3 regions of the Actinoplanes sp. NPDC051346 genome follow, and region 1 is predicted to be linked to each of the others. Evidence: riboswitches for the same ligand, from Rfam matches in the RefSeq annotation. Region 1 holds a riboswitch; each other region holds the start of a gene.

Region 1 (4,649 bases):
AAGAGCTGGTAGCCGGCGCAGACTGCCAGCACGGCCGCGCCCTGGGCCACCGCGCGGTGCAGGCCGCCGTCGGCGATGAGCCGCTGGGCGGCCAGCGCCTGCGGGCCGTCCTCGCCGCCGCCGATCAGATAGATGTCGGCGGTGGTGGGCATCGGCTGGTCGGAGCGGACCTGGTAGGTCTCGACCGGGATGCCGCGCAGCTGGGCCCGACGGGCCAGGATCAGCATGTTGCCCCGGTCGCCGTAGGTCGACAGCAGGTCCGGATAGATCCAGACGATGCGTAGCACGCTCTCAGTCACGATTTGTCCTCGGTTTTCCGCCGCGGGAAGGCTCAGTTGACACGGTCCAGCTCCGCTCGGATGTCTTGGAACGCCGTGTAGTTGGCGATCACTTCGAGGCGGCCCGGCGGAGTGGCCCGGAGTGCCTCGTCGAAGGATTTAACGTGCCGGAAGGCCACATCGTTCACTTCCAGCCGGACCGCGAGGTCGTAGGCGCGGTCGCCGGTGATCAGGACGGGCCGTCCGCGCAGCGGCGAGAAGTCGACGTCGTAGAGCCAGGAGGTGTCGAAGCCGTCGGGGTCGCGGGCGTTGATGGAGAGCAGTGTGGGGGCCAGCTCGGCCATGTCGAAGGCCTCGAGCCAGCTGGCCGGGTTCTTCGCCAGCAGCAGGCGGATGGTGCGCCCGTCGCGTTCCACCTGGGCGTAGCGGCCGGCGACCGACGCCACGCTCGCGAGCCGGGGGACGGCCTCGATGGGGCGTACGCCGAATTCCGCGGCGAGGGCCAGCGCGGTGGCCGCGTTGCCGAGGTTGACCTGGCCCGGCAGCTGGAGCTTGACCAGGTGCCAGTCGCCCCTGGGGTCGAGCACACCCTCGTCCTCGACCGTCCACTGCGCCTGGGGCCGGCGCAGGGGGCAGCCGGTGCACCACCAGTCGCCGTTCGCGCGCTGGATGGAGCCGCCGCACTCGGGGCAGACCCACGAGTCGTCCGTCCACCGCTGACCGGCGCTGAACCAGGTGACGTGCGCGGTGTTGACCGCCGACCAGACCACCATCGGGTCGTCGGCGTTGGCGACCACGTGCACGTCCGGGTGGGCGGCGAGGGCGGTGCGCCACATCTGCGCCATCATCGCCACCTCCTTGGCCCGGTCGAGCTGGTCGCGGGAGAGGTTGAGCAGGGCGACCACGCGCGGGTTGGTCTCGTTGATCACCTGGGCGAGGTAATGCTCGTCGACCTCGAGGACGGCGAACGGGGTCGACCCGGCCTTGGCCAGCGCGGAGGTGTGCCCGGTGGGCATGTTGGCGCCGAACGAGTTGGTGGCGACCGGTCCCAGGACGCCGAGCGCCGCGGCGGCGAAGCGGGTCGTGGTGGTCTTGCCGTTGGTGCCCGACACGAGCGCGATCGCCCGGCCGGCGGCGAGGTTCCGCAGCAGGTCAGGGTCGATCTTGAGGCCGATCCAGCCCCCGATCACCGAGCCGTCGCCTCGTCCCGCGGCCCGTGAGAGGGCCGCGGCCGTGCGCGACACGGAGGTCGCAAGCTTGGCCCGCAAGGGCAATTTCCCGTCCGTCACGGCGACGAGGGTACCGGAAACGGACACTACGTCGAGTGGCCGCGAGTGCGACACCGTCCGTCCGGCGGCCGATCGGCCGAACGGTTGATCGGCTTTGGTCGTCCAGAGTGGTGTTTGGGCCGGTGAGAAGGTTTGCGGGGGCATTCGCCCGACATTGCTCCCATCCATGATCAGACGTGCCTTCGCCTTTTATGTGTTCTGTTTCACCCGTAACTTTCACCTGACTGTAATCAGGCACACACGCATTGTGGCGGCATATGTCACAGCCCGGTCTCAAACCGGACACTGTCCACTGTGCCAAATACGAAGAGTGACGATGCGGGGGCATGCGGTGGATCGAGAAATCCGGTAGGCAGGGTGTGCCGGTGAGCGACCGCCCACCGCTCGCACCGCACGGATCACGCCGAGCCCTGCCCCGATCCAGGCGGTACGACCACGAGTACGCGCACAACCACACAGGCATACGGGGGCAGGGACGGGGGACCCATATCCGGTCCGCACCGGGTCGCGAGACCCGGCGGACCTTGGGGTGAAGTCGCCATCCGGCGGCCGGGCACACCTTCCCGCCCGAACCCGACAGCTAACCTCGCAGGCGTGCCGGAGGGAATCATCTACCGTGCACGAACGCAGTTCGAGCCGGGGCCGCCGCATGTCCACCGGCACCGGAACCGTCGCACTGTCCCTGGGTCTCTGCCTCTGCGCCGGCCAATTGGTCGCCACACCGGCAGTCGCCGCCGCCGCTCCCGTCGTCACGGCGGTCTCGGCGAAGCCCGTCAAGCCCCGTATCACCGCCTCGTACAGCAAGCGGACGGTCAACTGGGGCTCGAAGGTCCGCGTGACCACGAAGCTGATCGACCCCAGGACCGGCAAGAAGCTGGTCCGCGGCTGGGTACGTCTCCAGTCGAAGGTCAACGGCAAGTGGAAGACCTGGGACCGACGGAAGAATTCCTCGGGAATGGTCACGTTCACCACCAAGCCTGGCAAGACGATGTGGTTCCGCACGTCTTACGAGGGCCAGAGCGGGGTCGCGCCCAACACCTCCTCGGCCGTCAAGATCACTGTCAGGTCCGGTGGCGCGAAGATCCTCGCCGAGGCCAAGAAGCACCGGGGCGCCCGCTACAGCTACGGCGCATCCGGGCCCAACCGCTTCGACTGCTCGGGCTACACGAAGTACGTCTACAAGAAGGCAGTCGGCAAGAAGCTGCCGCACAGCGCGAACGGGCAGCAGAAATACGGCAAGAAGGTCAGCAAGAGCAACAAGCAGGTCGGTGACCTGATCATCTTCCGTAACGGCTCGCACGGTTACCACGCCGCCATCTACGCGGGCGGTGGCTACATGTACGACTCGCCGCGTCCGGGCATGACGGTCGGCAAGCACAAGATCTGGAGCAACAACTACGTCGTTCGGCGCCTCGCCGCCTGACGCGATGCGGTAAAGGTAAAGCAGTACGACAGTTCAGTGGGGCGTGACCCGGTTCGGGTCGCGCCCCACTGTCGTTGTCGCTTCGCGCGGTCGCTCATTTCCTCCACTTCGCTCCCCACGATTCCTCCACTTCTCTCCCCAAGGGCGTTTCGCGCGTGCGGAACGTCCTTTTTCGGTGGAGTTTCGTGCCCGACTGGGCGGCTTGTCGGAAAGTGGACCATGATCGGAGGCGGCAAACCCTCCACCCCGGCTCCACCGCGTCTGACGTGCGCATTCATCCGCGAATCCGGTTCGCAGACGGGCCGATTCCGGTTGCGAGTGGAGGGAAGTGGAGTAGAGTGGAGCGCAGTGGCAGGCCGGAGCGGACCTGCCGGCCCGAGCGAACCGGCGGACCGCACCAGACATTCCATAAGCGGCGCCACAGGGCAGGGGGGTTTGGCCGATGTTCCTCGGCACACACACCCCGCGCCTGGACGACAAGGGTCGGCTGATTCTTCCGGCGAAGTTCCGGGACGAGCTGGCGGGAGGTGTCGTGATCACCAAGGGGCAGGAACGTTGCCTGTACGTGTTCCCGATGCCGGAATTCCAGCGGATCGCGGGGCAGCTGCGCGACCAACCGGTCACCAACAAGGCCGCCCGGGCATACAGCCGGGTGTTCTTCGCCAGTGCGCACGACGAGATCCCCGACAAGCAGGGCCGGGTAACCATCCCGGCGCACCTGCGGGAATACGCGGCTCTCGACCGTGAACTCGTGGTGATCGGTGCGAGTACGCGAGTGGAGATCTGGGACAGACAGTCCTGGGAGCAGTACCTCTCGGCGAGCGAGGACGACTTCGCCGACATCGAAGAGGGGGTGCTGCCCGGCGGCCTGTAGGCGTGGCTACCTGTCGGCCGCCGATGCGGTCCGGACGTCGCTGCCGCCGTACTGCGAGATCTCCAGCCGCTCCCGCTCCTGGCGCCTCTTCCCCGGTGCCAGGCGTGTGTCCGGTGGGGCGCGCCCGATGGCAACGGGCACGAGCGGATGGGGATCTGGCGGTACGGAAGACGATCGGACGCGGCTCGGGCAAGGTCGCGTGGCACGCGGGAAAGAGCAGGACGATGGGGGTCGACATGGGGGAGCCGCGCGGCACGCACGTGCCGGTGCTGCTCGAGCGCTGCCTCGAGCTGCTCGCCCCCGCGCTCGACCGTCCGGGTGCGGTGCACGTCGACTTCACGCTGGGCCTGGGCGGGCACGCCGAGGCCGTGCTGGAGCGGTATCCGGACGCGGTCCTCATCGGACTCGATCGGGACCAGGAGGCGCTCGCGCACTCCCGGCACCGACTCCAGCGCTTCGCCGATCGCGTCCATCTGGTCCACGCCGTCTACGACGAGCTCCCGGAGGTCCTCGCGGACCTCGGGCGCCCGGTTTTCCACAGTGGGCTTTTCGACCTGGGCGTGTCCTCGTTGCAGCTCGACGAGGCGGACCGCGGCTTCGCGTATGCCAAGGACGCGCCGCTCGACATGCGGATGGACCAGTCGCGGGGCGCTACCGCGGAGGAGGTCGTCAACGGCTACGAGCCGGGCGAGCTCGTCCGGATCCTGCGGGTGTACGGCGAGGAGAAGTTCGCGCCGCGCATCGTCTCGGCGATCGTGCGGGAGCGGGCCAAGGCGCGGATCGTC
Region 2 (4,649 bases), on a different contig from region 1:
CCGCCCTCACGCCGGGTAGTCGGTGCCGTGAGCGACGATCTCGACGTCTAGGGAGCGCCATGACGCAGCAGAACGAACGCCTGCCCGCCCTCGGGGACGACGACGGCACCCCCGACAAGGAGGGCGACTTCGCCGGGGAGCACGACACCACCGCCGTGGAGCCCGCCATCGTCGAGGGACGCGACGATGGCGAACAGGAGAGCCCCCGCGGCTGGTCGGGGATGGAGAACGACGGCCCGCCGTGACGGCCCGTCGGCGGGTCAGGCCGACGCGATCACGCGAACGCTCGCTTGCTGTCCCGGCCGCTCCTCGTCACCGTTTAGCTCGGGGTCACCGTTGAGCTCGGGCCCGCCGTCTGCCGCCTCCTTGGCGACGGAGTACGCCAGCTGGAGGAAGTCCGAGACCGCCGTCGCCGTGAAGACGGTGGCCGCCAGCCGGGTCAGTCGCGGTGCGAACACCAGCCCGCTGGTCAACCCGGTAGCCACCCAGACGGCGAGGCAGAAGGGGCAGCTGACCAGTTCGCCGATCGAGTGGCGCACGCTGCTGCCCTGGTGGCGTACCTCCTCGTTGACCTCGCCGTCGCCACCCGGCTCGTCGTAGCGGGTGAAGGGCGCCCGCAGCGGGCTGGTGATCGCGTCCTTGGCGATCAGCCGGCTCAACTTGTGAGTGGCGATCGAGATGAGCACCACGTCGGCGATGGCTGGCCGCTCCGGCGCCGTACGCCCGGTGATCTTCGCGGCGATGCCCAGGCTGCCGGCGAGCACGCCGAACGCGCCCATCATGGCCGCGTAGCCGTCGAGGGGCCGGTGCTCGTGGGGGGCGTACTGCCGGCGCAACCGGTCGAGCCGGGCGCGTACCGAGGGAGACATGCGGTTCCTCTCAGAAGTCCTGCGTGAGCCGGTGCGGATCGACCTCGCGCCCGGGGTGACGGGCCAGGTATTCGGTCTCCAACTCCGCCGTACGCCGCAGGTGGTTCGCGAGCGCCGCGTCGGGACCGTGCCGCAGCGTCGCGAGCCGCGTCCGGTGCAGGCTGGAGAGCTCGCGGATCAAATCGTCGTCGGCGAGGCCCGCAGGGTCGATGCCCTGCTCGGTGCCGACGCGGTCGCCGACCTCGGAGTCGCTCATGATCTCTCCCTTTCTCCGGTGCTTGCCGCAACGGTTTGCCCGTGCCACGTGCGGTCAAACCCCGCCACGCGGCCACCCACCCGGGCCACGGGCAGCGGCGACTCTGGCGGGCTCGGGCCTGCCGGTACCCTCGACGCATGAGAGCGCTGTGGACCCTGGCGTGGATCGCACGTCACGTGGTCGCCCTCGTACTCATCGTCGGTTTCCTGGGCCTGGGCTGGTGGCAGTACAGCCGCGCTACCGGCGGCAACAGCCTCAGCTGGGGCTACACCTTCGAGTGGCCGGTGTTCGCGTTCTTCGTCGGCTTTCTATGGTTCCGCGAGGCGCAGCAGGAGCTCAAGGCCGCCCGACAGACGCCGGAACACCCGGCCGAGGAACCGGCCACCCTCCAGCCGGACGCCACGGACGCGGGCACCCCGAGCTCGGAGGCCGGCGCCGGCACGACCGATCCGGCGTCGGACGAGCCCGTCACGGTGCGGCGTCCGGTGCGTGCTTCCGTGAACCGGCAGGCGCCCTCGCCCGAGGATCCGGAGCTCGACGCCTACAACGACTATCTCGCCTGGCTCAACGCCCACCCCGGGGCCCGGCCGGGCGACTATCCCGGACGCAGGAACAGCATCAAGTAAGCGGAACAGCATCAAGTAAGGACGTGGATCGTGCAGGGAGCCCTCACCCGCTACCGGATCATCGCCTGGATCGTCGGCGTGGTCCTCGTTGTGCTCATGCTGGTGGGCATGCCGCTGAAGTACCTCGGTGACAACGACACCGTGGTCGCGACCGTCAGCCCGGTCCACGGCTTCCTTTTCATGGTCTATCTGGTGGCCACCTTCGATCTGAGCCGCCGCGTCGGCTGGTCGCAGGGCCGGATGCTGCTCGTGATGCTCTCGGGCACGGTGCCGCTGCTGTCCTTCTGGGCCGAGCACGTCGTCTCGCACAAGTGGGCCGTCCAGCCGGTGGCGGCCCCGGCCGCGATGGCGGAGAAATAGAAAGTAACGCTGCGAATCGCGCGCATAGCAGCCTGTTATCAGGATCATTCCGATAATTGCGATAATCGGTGCAGGTCACTCTTCCGGCTCTTGTGTTAATCGAGATCGCCGATAAGTTGGTGCGGTTGGTCCGGTCCGCAGCCACACCCTCACGTGGCGCCGGGCGACGCCGCCGAGTCTCGACGGCGGAGACGGTGACCCCATCCCCCTGGGGCGCCGCGACCGTCTCGACGATCCGGGGAACCACCGAAGTAGCACCTGGGGTGAATCCGCGTTCCGCGCGGTAGGGCCTTCTTCCCGCCCGAATCCGTCAGCTAACCCGGTAGGCGGCACAGCGGAAGAAAGGCCAGTACCGTTGCCACACGCCCGCACGAGGCTACGCACCCTGGTGGTCGCCGCCCTGGCGATCGTGCTCTCCAGCACCGTCGCCCCGGCCGCGCACGCGGCACCCTCCACCACTGAACTCACGAAGAAGATCGAGAAGGCATCCCACCAACTCGAGGACGTCGTCGAGTCCTACAACAAGATGCGCATCAGCCTGAAGAAGACACAGGCCGAGGAGAAGAAGCTCGCCGCGTCACTCGCTCCCGCGAAGGCGGCCCTGCAGGTCGCCGGCTCGCAGATGCAGGTGATCGCTTCTTCGGCGTACAAGACCGGCCAGGTCGGCACCATGAACATCATGTTCGAGGGCGGCGAGAACCTCATCGAACGGATGTCCTTTCTCGAGCAGTTGTCGCGCGACCGCCAGCGGGACATCGACACGTTCACGGCCACCACGCAGAACTACTCGGAGCGTCAGTCCGCGCTGAAGGCCACCCAGGCAAAGCAGGCGGCCGAGGTCAAGGAGCTCGGCTCCCGCAAGAAGAAGATCGAGGGCGACCTCAAGGAGCTGTACGCCATGCGCACCGCGGCGTACGGCAAGGCGACCGAGAACGGCTCGGCGTACACCGGCGACATCCCCGATATTTCCGGTAAGGCCGGGGTGGCGGTCACGTTCGCGTACAACCAGATCGGCAAGCCGTACTCGTACGGTGCCGGCGGTCCGGGCGCTTACGACTGTTCGGGCCTGACGTCGGCCGCCTGGCGCGCGGCGGGCAAATCGCTCTCCCACAACGCCGCGGCGCAGTTCAGTGAGACGAGTCGGGTCAGCCGATCTCAGCTCGAACCCGGCGACCTGGTGTTCTACCGCGGCCTCGCCCACGTGGGCATCTATGTCGGCGGCGGGCAGATCATCCACGCGTCAGTGCCCGGCGAGCCGATCAGCAAGGTGTCGATCGACATCATGCCGCCCTACGGGTACGGCCGAGTGAACTGACCACGCCGTAACCGCACCACGCACGAAGGCCGGTGTCCCCCTCGGGGCACCGGCCTTCCGCTTGCCCAGGCAACCAGAATGGCAACGAGGCAAGGAGCGAGGCAAAGCGAGGCAACCAGAAGGCCGGCGTCCCTTGCGGGACACCGGCCTTCGACGTTGCGGGGAGGTGGGACTACGGGTCAGGCGGCCTGCAGACCCTCGGCGCGGGCCAGCTCACGCAGCCGGCCCAGAGCCTGGATCTCGAGCTGGCGGATGCGCTCCCGCGACAGCGAGAAGCGCGACGCCACCTCGGTCAGCGAGTGCTCCCGCCCGTCCTCGAGGCCGTAGCGGGCGCGCATGATGCCCGCCGACCGGTCGTCGAGGTGGTTGAGCAGGCCCTCGATGCGCTGACGCTCGAGCGCCGTGAGCACGATCTCCTCCGGCGACGGCGCGTCGCTGTCGGCGACGAGGTCGCCGAGGTTCGTGTCGCCGTCGTCGCCCACCGGGGTGTCCAGGGACACGGTGTCCTGGGCCCAGCGGGTCAGCTCGGTGACGCGCTCCACCGTGACGCCCAGCGCCGCGGCGACCTGCGCGGGTTCCGGGTCGGCGCCGAGCTCGCGGACGAGCTGGCGGGTGACGTTGCGCATCCGGTTGACGTCCTCGACGAGGTGCACGGGCAGGCGCACGGTGCGCTCCTGCTGTGCGATCGCCCGGCTGATCGCCTGGCGGATCCACCACGTCGCGTACGTCGAGAACTTGTAGCCGCGCTCGTAGTCGAACTTCTCCACGGCGCGGACCAGGCCGGTGTTGCCCTCTTGGATCAGGTCGAGCATCGGCATGCCCGAGCGCACGTACCGGCGTGCGATCGAGACGACCAGGCGCAGGTTGGCCCGGATGAACAGGTCCTTGGCCCGTCCGCCCTCGACGACCAGACGTTCCAGCTCCTCCCGGCTCACGCCGCGACGGACGTCACCGCTCTCGAGCAGGTGCTCGGCATAGAGGCCGGCCTCGATTGCCTTGGAGAGGTCGACCTCCCTGGCGGCGTCCAGAAGCGGCGTCCGGGAGATCTCGTGCAGGTAGACGCCAACGAGGTCGCGCTCCTCGGCGACTTCGTCCGTCCGCATCACGGTGTTCTTCTCCACGTTGCCCACGGTCCCCTCATTGCCTTCACTAACCCTGTTACGGGCAATTCCTGCGTCCATCAGCCCTCCCCGTAACGTCCGCAGTTCGTGCATTGCGGTGCT
Region 3 (4,649 bases), on a different contig from region 1:
ACACTATACGCGAGGACGCAACGGTTGCGTTTCGACGTCCCTTCGGCTACATTTCGAGCTAACGTCGATACGCTGGCGTTTCATCGCGGCAGACTGATTACTGTGTTCCCGCGCAAGCCACCCAGGTCCACCACCCCCGACGGACCGACGAGATCGGAGCGCTACCCCATGCCCCAGACGGCGGTCGCCGATTCCGACACCGGCCTCTCGCTGAGAGAGTTGGCCCGACGACACGGCCTCTCGGCGGCGGGCAAGCTGCCGAGCCTCCCCGCGTACACGCGGCTGCTGTGGTCCTACCGGCACTTCATCGCGTCGTACGCCAACGCCAAGGTCACCTCGTCGCTGGGCAAGACCCGGCTCGGCCTGGTGTGGCAGGTGCTGACGCCGCTGATCAACGCGACCGTCTACTTCGTGATCTTCGGGTTCGTCCTCGGTACAGACCGGGACATCAAGAACTTCGTGCCGTACCTGTGCATCGGTGTCTTTCTGTTCCAGTTCACCCAGTCGGTGGTGCAGGCCGGGATCCAGTCGATCAGCGGCAACCTCGGGCTCATCCGGGCGCTGCACTTCCCCCGCGCGAGCCTGCCCCTGGCGATCACCACGATCGAGGTGCGCAACACGCTCGCCTCGATGTCCGTCCTGCTGCTGATCACCCTCGGGTTCCGCGAGCCGGTGACCCTGGAGTGGCTGCTGATCGTGCCGATCTTCCTGCTCCAGGCGATCTTCAACGCCGGTCTCGCCATGTTCGTGGCCCGGCTGGGCTCGAAGGTCGCCGACTTCAAGCAGCTCGTGCCCTTCATCATGCGGATCTGGTTCTACGGCTCCGCCGTCCTCTACCCGGTGGGCGTGTTCGCCGAGAAGCTCGACGGCTGGAAGCTCGCGGTCGTCGAGGCCAACCCGCTGCTCGTCTTCATCGAGCTGATGCGGCACGCCCTGATGGAGAACGTGGAGCTCGCGGCGTCCCCGCTGGTGCTGTGGCTGGAGGCCATCGCCTGGACCCTCGTGGTCGGGGTCAGCGGCTACATCTACTTCTGGCGCGGAGAGAAGGGGTACGGCCGTGGCTGACCAGCGTGAACCCACCGTGATCGTGGACGACGCCCACGTCGTCTACCGGGTGCACCAGGCCGGTGGCGCCGGGACGCACAGCCCGGTCGCCGCCTTCAAACGGATCGTCACCGGCGCCAAGCCCGCCACGCTGCGGGAGGTGCACGCGATCAAGGGCGTGAGCTTCGTCGCGTACAAGGGCGAGGCGATCGGCCTGATCGGCACCAACGGCTCCGGCAAGTCGACCCTGCTGCGGGCCATCGCCGGCCTGCTCCCCGTCGAGAAGGGCGCGATCTACGCGGCCGGCCAGCCCTCGCTGCTCGGCGTCAACGCGGCCCTGATGAACGATCTGCCCGGCGAGCGCAACGTCGTGCTGGGCTGCCTGGCGATGGGCATGTCCCCGGAGCAGGTCAAGTCCCAGGTGAAGGAGATCATCGACTTCTCCGGCATCAACGAGCGGGGCGACTTCAGCTCGCTGCCGATGCGGACGTACTCCTCCGGCATGGCCGCCCGGCTGCGCTTCTCGATCGCGGCGGCGAAGAAGCACGACGTGCTGCTCATCGACGAGGCGTTGGCCACCGGCGACGCGAAGTTCCGCAAGCGCAGCGAGCAGCGGGTCCGCGACCTGCGCGCCGAGGCCGGCACAGTCTTCCTGGTCAGCCACAGCGAGCAGTCGATCCGGGACACCTGCGAGCGCAGCATCTGGCTCGAGTCCGGGCTGATCCGCGCCGACGGCCCGACCGACGAGGTGCTCAAGCAGTACGAGGCCTACGTCAAGAAATGACGTAGGCCCCGGACCTCATCGCATCGACAGGTGCACGTGGTTCGTGTGGTCGCTGGACGGATCGCCGTTGCCGCGTAGGTACGGCTGCCACCCGCTGCTCGGCAACCAGATCCGTTTGAACCAGATGACGTAGAGCACGCCCAGCCGGCCCTCGTTGTCGATGAAGTAGTTCGCCAGGCGGTCGCCGTAGTCCCTGCTGCTGCCGGTCGCGACGCCGCCGAAGCCGGTCTTGTCGGACGCGAAGTCGCAGGCCCGGCCCAGTGGGTGCTCGCCGCTGCCCTGCGGGCGGAAGCACGAGACGAAGCGGGTGAAGCCGTCCGCCTGGGCCTCCTGCATGGCGTGCAGGGTGCGGGGCGTGATGCAGCCGCTGGTCGTCGGGTCGTTCCCGCTGCACGACTCGTCGGGCAGCGAACCGTCCGAGTTGCGCCGGGCGGCCGCCGCCTGCGAGCTGTTGCCGCCGCCGGAGGCGCCGCTGCTCGGACCGCCGGCCGCGGCGTTCGCCGTCTTCAGCGCCTTTTCCGCCTGCGCCTTGCGCTTGGCCATGATGGTGACCTGGCGCTGCTGGTCGCGGACCTCGGCGTCGATGGCGAGCTTCGCCTGCGCCTGCTTCGCCCGGGCGTCCTTCAGCTCCTTGATCGCGTGATCCTGCTTCACCGCGACGGTCTCCAGCGTCGCGGCACGGTCCAGCAGGCCCTGCGCGGAGTCGGCCGTGATCAGGGCGCTCATCGGACCGAGCCGGCCCGTGCGGTAGGACTGCCGGACGATGTCGTCGAGGGCGCCCTGCTTGGGACCGAGCTCGGCGTCGAGCGCCTTGAGCTTCGCGGTCATCTGCTGCTGGCGCTTCTTCGAGCGGTCGAGCGCCTCCCTGGCCTCGACGAAGCCCTTCGAGGCGGCCTCGAGCTGCTCGACGAGCGACTTCGAACCACCTTCCCCGTCATCGCCGGAATCTCCCGGCGCGGCGAGCGGGCGGGGTGCGGCCATGGCCGCTGCCGGAGCGGCGAGCGCCAGCCCCGAGGTGGCGACGAGGACCGCGAGCACGGTCGCTAATCGTCGGCGGAGAGGGTCGAGCCTCACGTGCGTTCCTTCCGTCGGCCGCCGACCGGGTTAGCTGACGGGTTCGGGACGGAAGCAATCCCTACCGCTGACTCAGCGGATTCACCCCATTACCGGTTGGGTCCCCGGCTCGCCTTTCGGCGATTGAGCGGCGGTTCCGTGATGGAACCGTGACGAAGACTACCCAGGGAATCGCGTCATCGACAGGTGTCGCACTCTGCGCATTCGAGTGCACACAAACAGTTATTCCACCGGGAGAGTGGAACGACTCACATTGATGCGCCGCCACCGACCACGACCTGCGTCAACTCATCGAAAAGTAACGCAAAGTCGTTGTCCAGTAACAGTTTTCTCCCCCTCTAGACAGCTGATGCAAGGCCCGAAGTCAGGTAAGCTTTCCGCCGGTCACCGCCAAGAAGGCACCGCCCCCAAGGTGCCGGCGGACCACCGCTCAATCGCCGAAAGACGAACCGGGGAACCACCTGGAAAATGGGGTGAATCCGCTGAACCAGCGGTAGGGATCGCTTCCGTCCCGAACCCGTCAGCTAACCCGGTAGGCGGCAACACGGAAGGAAACTGCATGACGGCAAGACCCGGCCGGTGGCTGGTCCTCGCCCTGGCACCGCTGATCGCGATCACCATGATCGTCTCTCCCGGCGCCCCCGCGACCGCGGCGCCCGGTGGCGGAAACTCGTCGACCCCCGACGACGGCGAGAACAACCCAATGCTCAACGACGTGCTCGACAGCACGGGTCGGCGCTATCTGGCGGCGAAGGCCGCCGTCGCCAAGTCCACCAAGGCACAGGCCAACCTGGCCGTGCAGGTGAGGAACGCGGAGGCTCAGCGCGACGCCCTGCTGCCCCAGGTGGGTGCCGTGGCGGCCCAGCAGTACCGCACGGGCGGCCTGACCACCATGGGCTTCCTGCTCAACGTGCGGTCGCCGGACGGCTTCCTCGAGAAGGCCGTCTCGCTCGAGGAGATCAACTCCGTCAACGACGGCAAGCTGAGCGAGCTCGAGGCCGCGATCGACCGGGTAGCCACCTCCAAGGCTCGCCTGGACCAAGAGATCAAGTCGCAGAAGCAGAACCTCGAAGCGATGGAGAAGAACAAGGAGTCCGCCGAGAAGGCGCTCCAACTCGTCGGCGGCAAGACGGTGACGGGTGGCTTCGTGAATCTCAAGTCGAAGGTGGCCGCGCCCGCGCCCCGCAACCGCGACGGCGAGTTCAGCTCGGAGTCGTGCAACGTCGACGACGAGACGACGGGCGGCTGCATCACCGCCCGCACGATGCACATGTACAAGGAAGTCAGGAAGGCCGGCTTCACCCGCTTTGTGGGCTGTTTCCGCCCCGGCGGGCCGTTCGAGCATCCCAAGGGTCGCGCCTGCGACTGGTCGCTGCAGAAGAGCGGATTCTCGCCCTGGCACAACCAGGACACCCGCGAGTACGGCAACAACCTCATGGCCTTCGCGGTCCGCAACGCCGACCGGCTCGGAATCCTGTACGTCATCTGGAACAAGATGATCTGGTTCCCGGCGACCGGCTGGAGCTCGTATTCCGGCGCCAGCGACCACACGGACCACGTGCACATATCCATGCTGTAGCCAGGCACCACGCGCGCGAAGAGCCCCCGCTCCCCTTGATCGATGAGGAGGCGGGGGCTCTCTGCTGGGCTCCTACTGGTGGCTGGCCCGGCGCACCGGCGCCCGGCCCGCAGGCTGGGTCGGGGCCGGACCGGTCGGCGGCGCGGGCGGGATAGCCAGAACCACCGG

The links. A riboswitch is a leader RNA that binds a small molecule or an ion and turns the genes downstream of it on or off. The one in region 1 is predicted to bind cyclic di-AMP.
Region 2: another riboswitch for cyclic di-AMP. It lies ahead of AB0M36_RS15895 (NlpC/P60 family protein); the one in region 1 lies ahead of AB0M36_RS21725 (C40 family peptidase).
Region 3: another riboswitch for cyclic di-AMP. It lies ahead of AB0M36_RS25970 (hypothetical protein); the one in region 1 lies ahead of AB0M36_RS21725 (C40 family peptidase).

Annotation. Positions count from the first base shown of each region.
Region 1 covers NZ_JBFBAJ010000008.1:275,810-280,458, forward strand. The annotation lists gene AB0M36_RS21715 (glutamine amidotransferase) at 1-302, opposite strand, end outside; gene AB0M36_RS21720 (MurT ligase domain-containing protein) at 332-1,552, opposite strand; cyclic di-AMP (ydaO/yuaA leader) riboswitch at 2,002-2,177, shown strand; gene AB0M36_RS21725 (C40 family peptidase) at 2,184-2,990, shown strand; gene mraZ (division/cell wall cluster transcriptional repressor MraZ) at 3,433-3,864, shown strand; gene rsmH (16S rRNA (cytosine(1402)-N(4))-methyltransferase RsmH) at 4,089-4,649, shown strand, end outside.
Region 2 covers NZ_JBFBAJ010000005.1:396,739-401,387, reverse strand. The annotation lists gene AB0M36_RS15920 (hypothetical protein) at 60-245, shown strand; gene AB0M36_RS15915 (DUF1360 domain-containing protein) at 261-869, opposite strand; gene AB0M36_RS15910 (DUF6158 family protein) at 880-1,125, opposite strand; gene AB0M36_RS15905 (hypothetical protein) at 1,263-1,751, shown strand; gene AB0M36_RS15900 (DUF3817 domain-containing protein) at 1,782-2,111, shown strand; cyclic di-AMP (ydaO/yuaA leader) riboswitch at 2,316-2,455, shown strand; gene AB0M36_RS15895 (NlpC/P60 family protein) at 2,500-3,426, shown strand; gene AB0M36_RS15890 (sigma-70 family RNA polymerase sigma factor) at 3,606-4,607, opposite strand.
Region 3 covers NZ_JBFBAJ010000011.1:103,419-108,067, forward strand. The annotation lists gene AB0M36_RS25960 (ABC transporter permease) at 169-1,065, shown strand; gene AB0M36_RS25965 (ABC transporter ATP-binding protein) at 1,058-1,828, shown strand; gene AB0M36_RS25970 (hypothetical protein) at 1,844-2,866, opposite strand; cyclic di-AMP (ydaO/yuaA leader) riboswitch at 2,906-3,042, opposite strand; cyclic di-AMP (ydaO/yuaA leader) riboswitch at 3,320-3,457, shown strand; gene AB0M36_RS25975 (hypothetical protein) at 3,462-4,481, shown strand; gene AB0M36_RS25980 (glycoside hydrolase family 65 protein) at 4,554-4,649, opposite strand, start outside.